DNA from 2 places in the Roseovarius sp. B08 genome. Region 2 is predicted to be linked to the other one. Evidence: riboswitches for the same ligand, from Rfam matches in the RefSeq annotation. Region 2 holds a riboswitch; the other holds the start of a gene.
The links. Region 2 has a riboswitch for thiamine pyrophosphate ahead of thiD (bifunctional hydroxymethylpyrimidine kinase/phosphomethylpyrimidine kinase). Riboswitches for the same ligand answer to the same signal wherever they lie in the genome.
Positions count from the first base shown of each region.

Region 1: another riboswitch for thiamine pyrophosphate. It lies ahead of thiB (thiamine ABC transporter substrate binding subunit); the one in region 2 lies ahead of thiD (bifunctional hydroxymethylpyrimidine kinase/phosphomethylpyrimidine kinase).

Region 1 is NZ_JBPRLW010000001.1:346,697-351,167, forward strand. It holds gene ACSQ76_RS01715 (thiamine/thiamine pyrophosphate ABC transporter permease ThiP) at 1-806, opposite strand, end outside; gene thiB (thiamine ABC transporter substrate binding subunit) at 782-1,774, opposite strand; TPP riboswitch at 1,808-1,918, opposite strand; gene ACSQ76_RS01725 (hypothetical protein) at 2,155-2,469, opposite strand; gene ACSQ76_RS01730 (SRPBCC family protein) at 2,491-2,934, opposite strand; gene ACSQ76_RS01735 (ArsR/SmtB family transcription factor) at 2,938-3,261, opposite strand; gene serB (phosphoserine phosphatase SerB) at 3,336-4,208, opposite strand; gene ACSQ76_RS01745 (c-type cytochrome) at 4,320-4,471, opposite strand, start outside.
Region 2 is NZ_JBPRLW010000001.1:4,092,768-4,097,238, reverse strand. It holds gene sseA (3-mercaptopyruvate sulfurtransferase) at 1-50, opposite strand, end outside; gene ACSQ76_RS20825 (hypothetical protein) at 132-422, opposite strand; gene smpB (SsrA-binding protein SmpB) at 520-996, opposite strand; TPP riboswitch at 1,237-1,325, shown strand; gene thiD (bifunctional hydroxymethylpyrimidine kinase/phosphomethylpyrimidine kinase) at 1,362-2,186, shown strand; gene ACSQ76_RS20810 (WD40/YVTN/BNR-like repeat-containing protein) at 2,345-3,508, shown strand; gene ACSQ76_RS20805 (PLP-dependent aminotransferase family protein) at 3,590-4,471, shown strand, end outside.

The DNA.
Region 1 (4,471 bases), 3.7 Mb from region 2:
CCGCGATCGAGGCCGGAGCCGAACCCTTCGCCGCGCGCCAGCCAGAGGGCGATGCCACCGGCAAAAACCGTCAGACCAAGCTGCACGGCGGACAAGAGCGCGGCCCGACCAAGACCGAAGTCAAACCTGAACGCCTGGTAAATGGCGAGTTCTATCGTGGTGGCCCGCGGCCCGCCGCCGAGGGTGAGGGCGACGGCGAAGCTGGTGAGGCAGATGGCGAAGATCACGGTGAAGGCGCCGGGGATCAGGCGCAGGAGCATCGGCATTTCGATCACGCGGAACATCGCCCAGCCGTCGATGCCCAGCAGGGCGGCCAGGCGGAAACGCTCGGCGGGAATCTCCTGCCAGCCTTGCAGGACAAGGCGGGTGGCCAGCGGCAGGTTGAAGAACACATGCGCGAGGACGACGCCGTGCAGACCGTAGATCTGCACCGGGGGCAGGCCGAGCGTGCCCAGGGCCGCGCTGACCCAGCCGCCGCGGCCGAAGACCTCGATCAGGCCCAGCACGGCGACGATCACCGGCAGGATGAACGGGGCGCCCAGCAGCGCGATCAGCAGGCTGCGGCCCCGGAACCGGCGGCGGGCGAGGGCGCGGGCCACAGGGATGGCCAGCAGCACGGAAAACAAGGCCGAGAGCGTGGCCTGCACCAGTGTGAAGCGAAGCGCCGCCCAGTCGGCGGCGTTGAAGCCGCGGCCGGTTTCGGCGCGCAGGGCAACGGCCAGCAGCGCGCCGAAGATGAGCACGGCCACGAGGGCGGCGGCGCTCCATCCCGGTCTGGCACTTAGCGGCTGAGCGCGTTCAGCCATTCATCGAGCGCATCGTCGCGGGTGGCGGCGGCCTCTTCGGCGCTGAGAAGCAGGGATTTTTCCGGCTGGATCAGGGTGTCGAACCCGTCGGGCAGGGCCCCCTCAAGCTCCTTGGCGGGGTACATCCAGTTGGTCGTCGGGATGACGGACTGGAAGTCCTGGGTCAGCATGAATGCGAGGAACTGGTCGGCCAGGTCGGGCTGGTCGGTCGAAGCCAGTTTGCCGGCCACTTCGACCTGCATGTAATGGCCTTCGTCGAAGGCGGCGGCGGTCTTGCTGTCGTCCTCCTCGGCGATCAGGTGATAGGCGGGCGAGGTGGTGTAGGACAGCACCATGTCGGCCTCGCCTTCGAGGAAGAGGCCGTAGGCTTCGGTCCAGCCCTTGGTGACGGTGACGACGTTGTCCGAGAGCCCCTCCCAGATTTGCGGGGCCTCGTCGCCATAGGCGGTCTTGACCCACATCAACAGGCCGAGACCGGGGGTGGAGGAGCGGGGATCCTGAATGACGATGGAGGTGTCGCTGTCGGCCAGGGCCTTGAAATTGCTGGGCGCTTCCATGTCTTTGTCATGGACGAAGGCGAAATAGCCCCAGTCGTAGGGCAGGAACACCGGGTCGTCCCAGGTGATCGGCAGATCGAGGTCCGGGGACTGTCCGTGCTCGGCGAACAGGCCGGTGTCCTTGGCTGCGGCGATCAGGTTGGTGTCGAGGCCGAGGACGATGTCGGCGTCGGTATTTTCACCCTCGAGCCGGACACGGGCCAGCAGGGCGGCGCCGTCCTCGACGCCGACGAGGTTGAAGTCGCAGTTGCAGGTGGCCTCGAACGCCTTTTCGATTTGGGGGCCGGGGCCCCATTCGGCGACGAAACTGTCATAGGTGTAGACGGTCAGTTCGGGCGTCTCGCCTGTCTCTTGGGCCACGGCGGTCGTGGCGGTGAGCAGACATCCCGCAGTGAAAACAAGGCGTTTCATGGCATCCTCCCTTTCGGCGGAAGGGGCGGCGCGATGCGGGTGCATGACCTTCCCTCCGCCGGTGTCAGCCGGTTCAGGTTCAACGGGTTTGCTATGTGCATCTCAGTCGCCGGAGGTGGCCGGTCGACACCCCGAGGTTTCAACAAGAACGTAGGGCCAAGCCGGGGAAGGGACAAGGTGAATTGGCGAATCGGAAGGTTAATGCCGCCGGAAGGGCTGAGACGACGTCGGTATCGCGTCGGTATTCGGGTGGTATCACGTCGGTGCGGGCGTCGCTGGCGGGCGTTTGACGCGCCGCGCGGTGGGCGCGGGGGGCAGAGGACGTTCAAAGCCAGCGAAAGGGGGAAGGAGGTCCCGGGTCAAGCCCGGGACTGCGCGGGCTACATTTCCATGATGGGGGCGACCTCGACACTGCCCTTGCCGCCGTCGAGAATGGGGCAGCCGCGGGCGATCTCGCAGGCCTCGGCGTCATCCGCGGCCTCGACGATGGAATAGCCAGCCAGAGGGTTGGAGCCGCCATTGTCGGCGATGCCCTCGGTGCTGACCGTCTTGGACATGCCCACGGGGTTGCCGGGGTCGATGAGCTTGCCGCCGAGGCCGCCGAGCCAGCTTTCCCAGGCCTTCATCGCCTTGATGCCCTCTTCTTCGGTCTCGGGCCTGCCGCCGCCGTGATAGGCGAAGATGTACTTGGGCATTGGTTGGTTTCCTTTCAGGGATCAGTGGGGACAAGTTTGCAGGTGGCGGGCGAGGCGGACCATCGGGCCGCTTGTCCAGCCGGTTTCGTGCCGCGCGGCGCGGTCGTCATTGGGCAGGTCGCGGTGGTCGATGGTCAGCCGGGCGCCGTCACGCGTGGGTGTGACGGTGAAGGTGACGTGGCTTTCGGGGGCCTGCATGCCTTCGGGCAAGTGCCATGTCCAGGTGAAGCCCACGGAGCGGGGCGGGTCGACATGCGTGACCTGTCCCGACATGCGGTAGCGGTTGCCGTCGCTATCGAGCATTTCGGAATGCCACGGGCCTTCGCGGGTGAAGTCGAGCGCGGTGTCGGGCAGGGTCATGCCGTCATGGCCCCACCATTCCAGCACCTCGGCCCGCTGGGTGACGGCGCGGAAGAGACGCTCGGGCGTGACCGGGAAGTCGCGGGTGATGCGGACCTCGCCCATCCGTCAATCCTTGTCTTCGAGGGCAAGGTGGGTCGCGAGGCGGTCCATCGACGCCTCCCAGAAGGCGCGGTGATCGAGCGCCCAGTCGGCGATGGTTTTCAGCGCCTGTGCCCGGACGGAATAGAGCCGGCTGGTGCCCTGGGTGCGCTGCTCGACGAGGCCCGCCTGCCGCAGCACCTTGAGGTGGCGGGACACCGCCGGGGCGCTGATATCGGCCTGTTCGACGAGACGGCCGGCGGGCAGTTCACCCTCGGCCATCAGGCGCTCGACCACGGCAAGGCGGGTGGGGTCGGAGAGGGCGGCGAAGGTGTCGGTCAGGTGGGTCATGGAACGGTAATTAACAGATCAGTTAATTAACGAAAAGATTAAATGATGCGGCGGTGCGTGGGCTTTCGCCCACCCTACAGGATCTGGAAATCGTTGCGGTCGTAGCCTTGCAGGTAGAGCAGCGCGGTGAGGTCGCCGTGGTTGATGCGCAACGCGCATCCCGCGGCGACGGCGGGTTTGGCGTGGAGTGCGACGCCGCTACCGGCGCGGGCGAGCATGCCGAGGTCGTTGGCGCCGTCGCCCACTGCCAGCACGTCGATTTCGGAAATGTTGAGGCGGGTGGTGATGTCGGCGAGCGCCTGCATCTTGGCCTCGCGCCCGAGGATGGGGCGGGCGACGTCGCCGGTGAGTTTGCCATCCTCGACAAGCAGCGTGTTGGCGCGGTTCTCGTCGAAACCCAGAAGCGTGGCGATATGCGAGGTGAAGGCGGTAAAGCCGCCCGATACGAGGGCGGTGTAGGCACCGTGGGCTTTCATCGTGGCCAGCAGGGTGGCGCCGCCGGGCATGAGGGTGATGCGGGTGTCCAGGACCTCGGCGATGACATTCTCGGGCAGATCGCGCAGGAGGGCGACGCGTTCCAGGAGCGCGCCTTCGAAGTCGAGCTCGCCGTTCATGGCGCGGGCGGTGATATCTTTCACATGGGTGCCGACGCCGGCCTCTTCGGCCAGTTCGTCGATGCATTCCTGTTGGATAATGGTGCTGTCCATGTCGGCCAGCAGCATGCGCTTGCGGCGGTTCCCGGACGGCTGGACGACAAGATCGGTGCGCAGGGTTTGCAGGTTGTCCCAGACCTCCCACTGGTTGTCGGGTAGCGCGGCCATGTCGAACTCCGCCGCTTCGTCGGGTGACAGCCAGCGGGCGTCGAACCCGCCCCAGGCGTTGCGCAGGTTCTCGACCAGGGCGGGGTCGAGCGTGCCCGGCGGGGCGATGAGGGTGGTGGTGAACATGGGGCATCTCCGCGCTGCGCATCGGGTTCGGGCATAGCGCAGGTTGGGATGGGGTTCCAGCCGGGGAGAGGGCCCTTCGCGCTGCCGCGGCACGCGAAGGGCGTCAGGGCCTTAGCCTGCGACGTCTGGCACGTCCGGCAGGGGCGGCAGGGTCCGCAGGTAGAGAATGATCGCGGCGAGGTCGTCGTCCGTCATCCGCGACAGGTAGGAATAGGGCATGGGCGGGAGCATCGCGGTGCCATCGGGTCGCTTGCCCAGGGTGA
Region 2 (4,471 bases):
GCGGCAAGCCAATCGGTGGATACCAGTGTTTTCGGATCGTCGTTTGCCATGACAGCCCCCAGAAACCGTTGCGAATGACGTAGCGCGGGATGCGGGCCAGTGCAAGCCGACGGGCGATTGCCGCACCGACTTCAGCGGGCGACCAGATTGCGCAACAGGCCCGCGACCAGAAGGCAGGCGGCACCACCAAGGCCCCCTGCGGCGAGCTCGATGGCAAGGGCGGTGGGGTCGAGCGCGGCGTCGTGCGGCGCGGTCTGTGCCAGCCCGCCGAGCGCCATAAGACCAAGGGCCTGGCCGCCCATTGCACCGCCGAGAGTGCCGGCAAGAGAGTTGACCAGAAAGCCGAGGTTGAGCGTGCGCACGAGGCCGCCGGCGATGTTGCCGCCAATGGCGCCGGCAATGAGGCTGATCAGTAGGTCCATGCGGTCCGGTCCCTCGTGCAACCGCGCGCGTGGCGCCCGGAACGAGAGGGATGATAGCAAAAGGCCCGACACCCGCAGAGGCCGAAATCGGAACGGATTACATACCGTGGCGCAAAAGCCGCTGCTTCTGGCGGTTCCAGTCGCGCTTGGCCTCGGTCTGGCGCTTGTCGGTGTTCTTCTTGCCCTTGGCGATGCCGATCTTGATCTTGGCGATGCCGCGGTCGTTGAAATACATGACCAGCGGCACGAGGGTCATGCCCTTGCGCTGGGTCTCGTTCCACAGCCGCGCCATTTCCTTGCGCGAAACCAGTAGCTTGCGGCGGCGCCGGTCCTCGTGGCCGAAAGGCACGGCCTGCTCGTAGGGCGCGATGTAGCTGTTGACCAGCCACAACTCGCCATCCTCCACCGCGGCGTAGCTTTCGGCGATGTTGGAGCTTTTCTGGCGCAGGGATTTGACCTCGGACCCTTCGAGCACCATGCCGCATTCGAGGTCGTCCTCGATGGCATAGTCGTGCCGCGCCTTGCGGTTCTCGGCGACGACCTTGTAGTTGGGATTGATCTTGGGCTTAACCATCTCAAAATGCCTTCCGGGCGGTGCGAAGGATGAAGATAGCGCCTGTGTCGGAGGCTTCCAACCCCCAGAAACGACTCGAAAGGTGAACGGGGCGGCGAGGGGCAGATCGGCACGTCGGTATCACGTCGGTATCCTGGCAGTATGGCGACGGTGCTATTTTTCGCAAATGGCATGATTAACCGGGCGGGCGTTGCGCCGCGCCACCGCAGTTGACAGGGCCGCCGCCGTGCCTATCGTCCGGGGATGAGCCAGGGGCGCCTTCGGGCTGAGATGCACCCTTTGAACCTGACCCAGATCATGCTGGCGGAGGAAGGCGCGACCGGAACCGGTCGGACCCAGCCTTTCGACGCCGCGAAAGGAGCCGGATGAAACCCCAGACAAGGAACACAGCCAAGGGCCGGATCGCCAACGTCCTGTCGATCGCGGGGTCGGACCCGTCGGGCGGTGCGGGCGTGCAGGCCGATCTCAAGGCAATCTCGGCGAACGGAGCCTATGGCATGGCGGCGCTGACCGCGTTGACGGCGCAGAACACCCAAGGCGTGCAGGGCGTGCACCTGGTGCCGCCGGAGTTCGTGGCCGACCAGATCCGTTTGGTGGCCGAGGATGTGCGGATCGACGCGGTGAAGATCGGGATGATTGCCACGGCAGAGATCGCGCGGGCGGTGGCGGACGCCTTGCCCGAGGCGCCGGTGGTGCTGGACCCGGTGATGGTGGCCAAGGGGGGCGCGTCGCTTCTGGCCGAGGACGCGGTGGCGGCGCTGCGCGAGGCGCTGGTGCCGAAGGCGGCGGTGATCACGCCGAACCTGCCGGAGGCGGCGGCGTTGCTGGGCTGCGACGAGGCGTTGACGCGCGATGCGATGGCCGAACAGGCGCAGGCGTTGCGGGCGCTGGGCTGCGCGGCGGTGCTGCTGAAGGGCGGGCACCTTGTGGGCGAGGACAGCCCGGACGTGCTGGCCGATGCGGACGGCGTGCATTGGTTCGAGGGCGCGCGGGTGGCGACGCGCAATACCCACGGGACGGGATGCACCCTGTCGGCGGCGCTGGCAGCCCGGATCGGGCGTGGTGAGGCGCTGCCCGAGGCGGTGGCCGAGGCCAAGGCCTATGTCGCGCGGGCGATTGCCGGGGCCGGGGCGCTGGATGTCGGGTCTGGGCATGGTCCGACGCATCATTTTGCCGGGATGTGGGCGTGACCGTCGTATCGGGGCGCATCCCGCCCCGGACCTGATCCGGGGCCTCTGGCGCGATGGAAACAAGCCCGCATTTGGCGGATCCGGATCGGCCAATTCCCGCTCTCGGGAATCGCGCCGGGACGTGGTAGTTTTGCGCGAACCATGCGGAGCCCCGTGTCATGCCTTCCCCCTGCGTCAGCCTTCTTGTCGGCACCACCAAGGGTGCCTTTATCCTGTCGGCCGGTCCGGACCGGAACGGCTGGGACGTCACCGGCCCGCATTGTGATGGCTGGTGCATCAACCACATGGCGGGCGATCCCGACACCGGCACGATCTGGGCCGGGGGTGGCGGTGCGTTTCACGGGGCGGGCATCTGGCGCTCCGAGGACTATGGGCGGTCATGGACGCTTGCCCGCCTGACCCGCGGCCAGATGGACGAGTGGGCCGCGCAGGATCCGGGCTTTGCCGAGATGATCGGTTGGACCGACACGCCGCTGCCGTTCGAGGATGGGTTCGAGCAGATCTGGTCGCTGGGGTTCGCGCACGGGACGCTTTATGCCGGAACGAAGCCCGCGAATTTGCTGAGCAGCGGCGATCACGGTAGGACGTGGAGTCGCGTCGATGCCCTGACCGATCATCCATCGGCCAAGGACTGGAACCCCGGTGCCGCGGGGCTGGTTTTGCACACGATCGTCTTCGACCCTGATGAACCCCGGAAGCAGTGGATCGGGATTTCCGCCGACGGGGTGTTCGCCACCGAGGATGGCGGTGCCACCTGGGCGCGGCGCAACCGGCTGTCGAATGCCGAGGCCTGTGGCGCACACGATCATCCAGCCGGGCCGAGCAACGGGGAAACCGGGCATTGCGTGCACAACATCATGCGCGCACCGGGCAAGACGGACCTGCTCTATCAGCAGAACCACCACGGGGTCTGGCGGTCGTCCGATGGCGGGCGGTCGTGGGACGACATAACCCTGGGTCTGCCGTCGACCTTCGGCTTTCCGATCCGGGTGCATCCGCGCGATCCGCGCACGATCTGGACGTTGCCGCTGAATGGCGACATGGCGGGGCGCTACCCGCCCGATGCGGCCTGTGCTGTCTGGCGTTCGCGCGACGGGGGCGAGACGTGGGAGGCGCTGCGCGAGGGGCTGCCGCAGGAGAACTGTTTCTTCACCGTGCTGAGGCAGGCCATGGCGGGGGATACGCTGGACGCGCCGGGCCTGTATTTCGGGACCAACTCGGGGTCGGTCTTTGCCAGCCTTGACGAAGGCGACAGCTGGCGCGAGATTGCGCGGCACATGCCCACGATCCTGTCGGTCGAGGCGTTCGAGCCGGGCGCTTGAGCGCGCAGAACGGGAATTGAACGAATGTTCATTTTCCTTTATGCACGCCCCGACCCCTTGCACGACTTCGGGAGACAGCCGATGCCCCAGCGCCCCGCCTTTGCCAAATGGCTTGACGACACCAACGACGTGACCGCCACTTTCCTGGCCGCCGGGCGCATCCCGGGGCTGGTCAACCTTGGCGGTGGCCTGCCGGGGACCGAGATCTGGCCGGTCGAGGACATGACGAAACTGGCGACGTCTGCCGTGGCCGATCATGCGGACGAGACGCTGGCCTATGCCCCTGTCGCGGGCCTGCCCAAGCTGCGCGACCTGATCGCGGCGCGGTATTCGGAAGGGGACCTGACACTGACCCGCGACAACGTGCTGATCACCGCCGGAGGGGCGCAGGCGCTGAACCTGATCGGCACGGTGTTGCTGGAGGAAGGCAGCGTGGTCGCCTCGCAGACGCCGGCCTATCTGGGGGCGCTGGACAACTGGCGGCCACGCCAGCCGGTCTATCGCCCGATGCGGCTGGAGGCGAACGACCTTGACCCGGCGGCGGCGATGACCGGAGCGCAGTTTGCCTATACGGTGCCGAATTTCTCGAACCCGACGGGCAAGCTGGTGAATGCGGCGACGCGGCGGCGGCTGGTGGATGCCGCGCACGAGACAGGCACCTGGCTGATCGAGGATGACCCCTACGGCACGCTTTATTATGACGACGCGCCGATGCCGCGGATGCTGACGCTGTCTGCCGAGCGGGCCGGGGCGCCCTATGACGGGCCGGTGATCTATCTTGGCACCGTGTCCAAGGAGCTGGCGCCGGGGCTGCGCATCGGCTGGATCATCGCCGCGCCCGAGATGATCGAGGTGCTGAAAGCCGCCAAGCAGAGTGCCGACATGTGCACCAGCGGCCTGTGCCAGCAGATCACCCATGACGCCTTCGCCACCGGGCTGGCCGATGACATGCTGCCGACGATC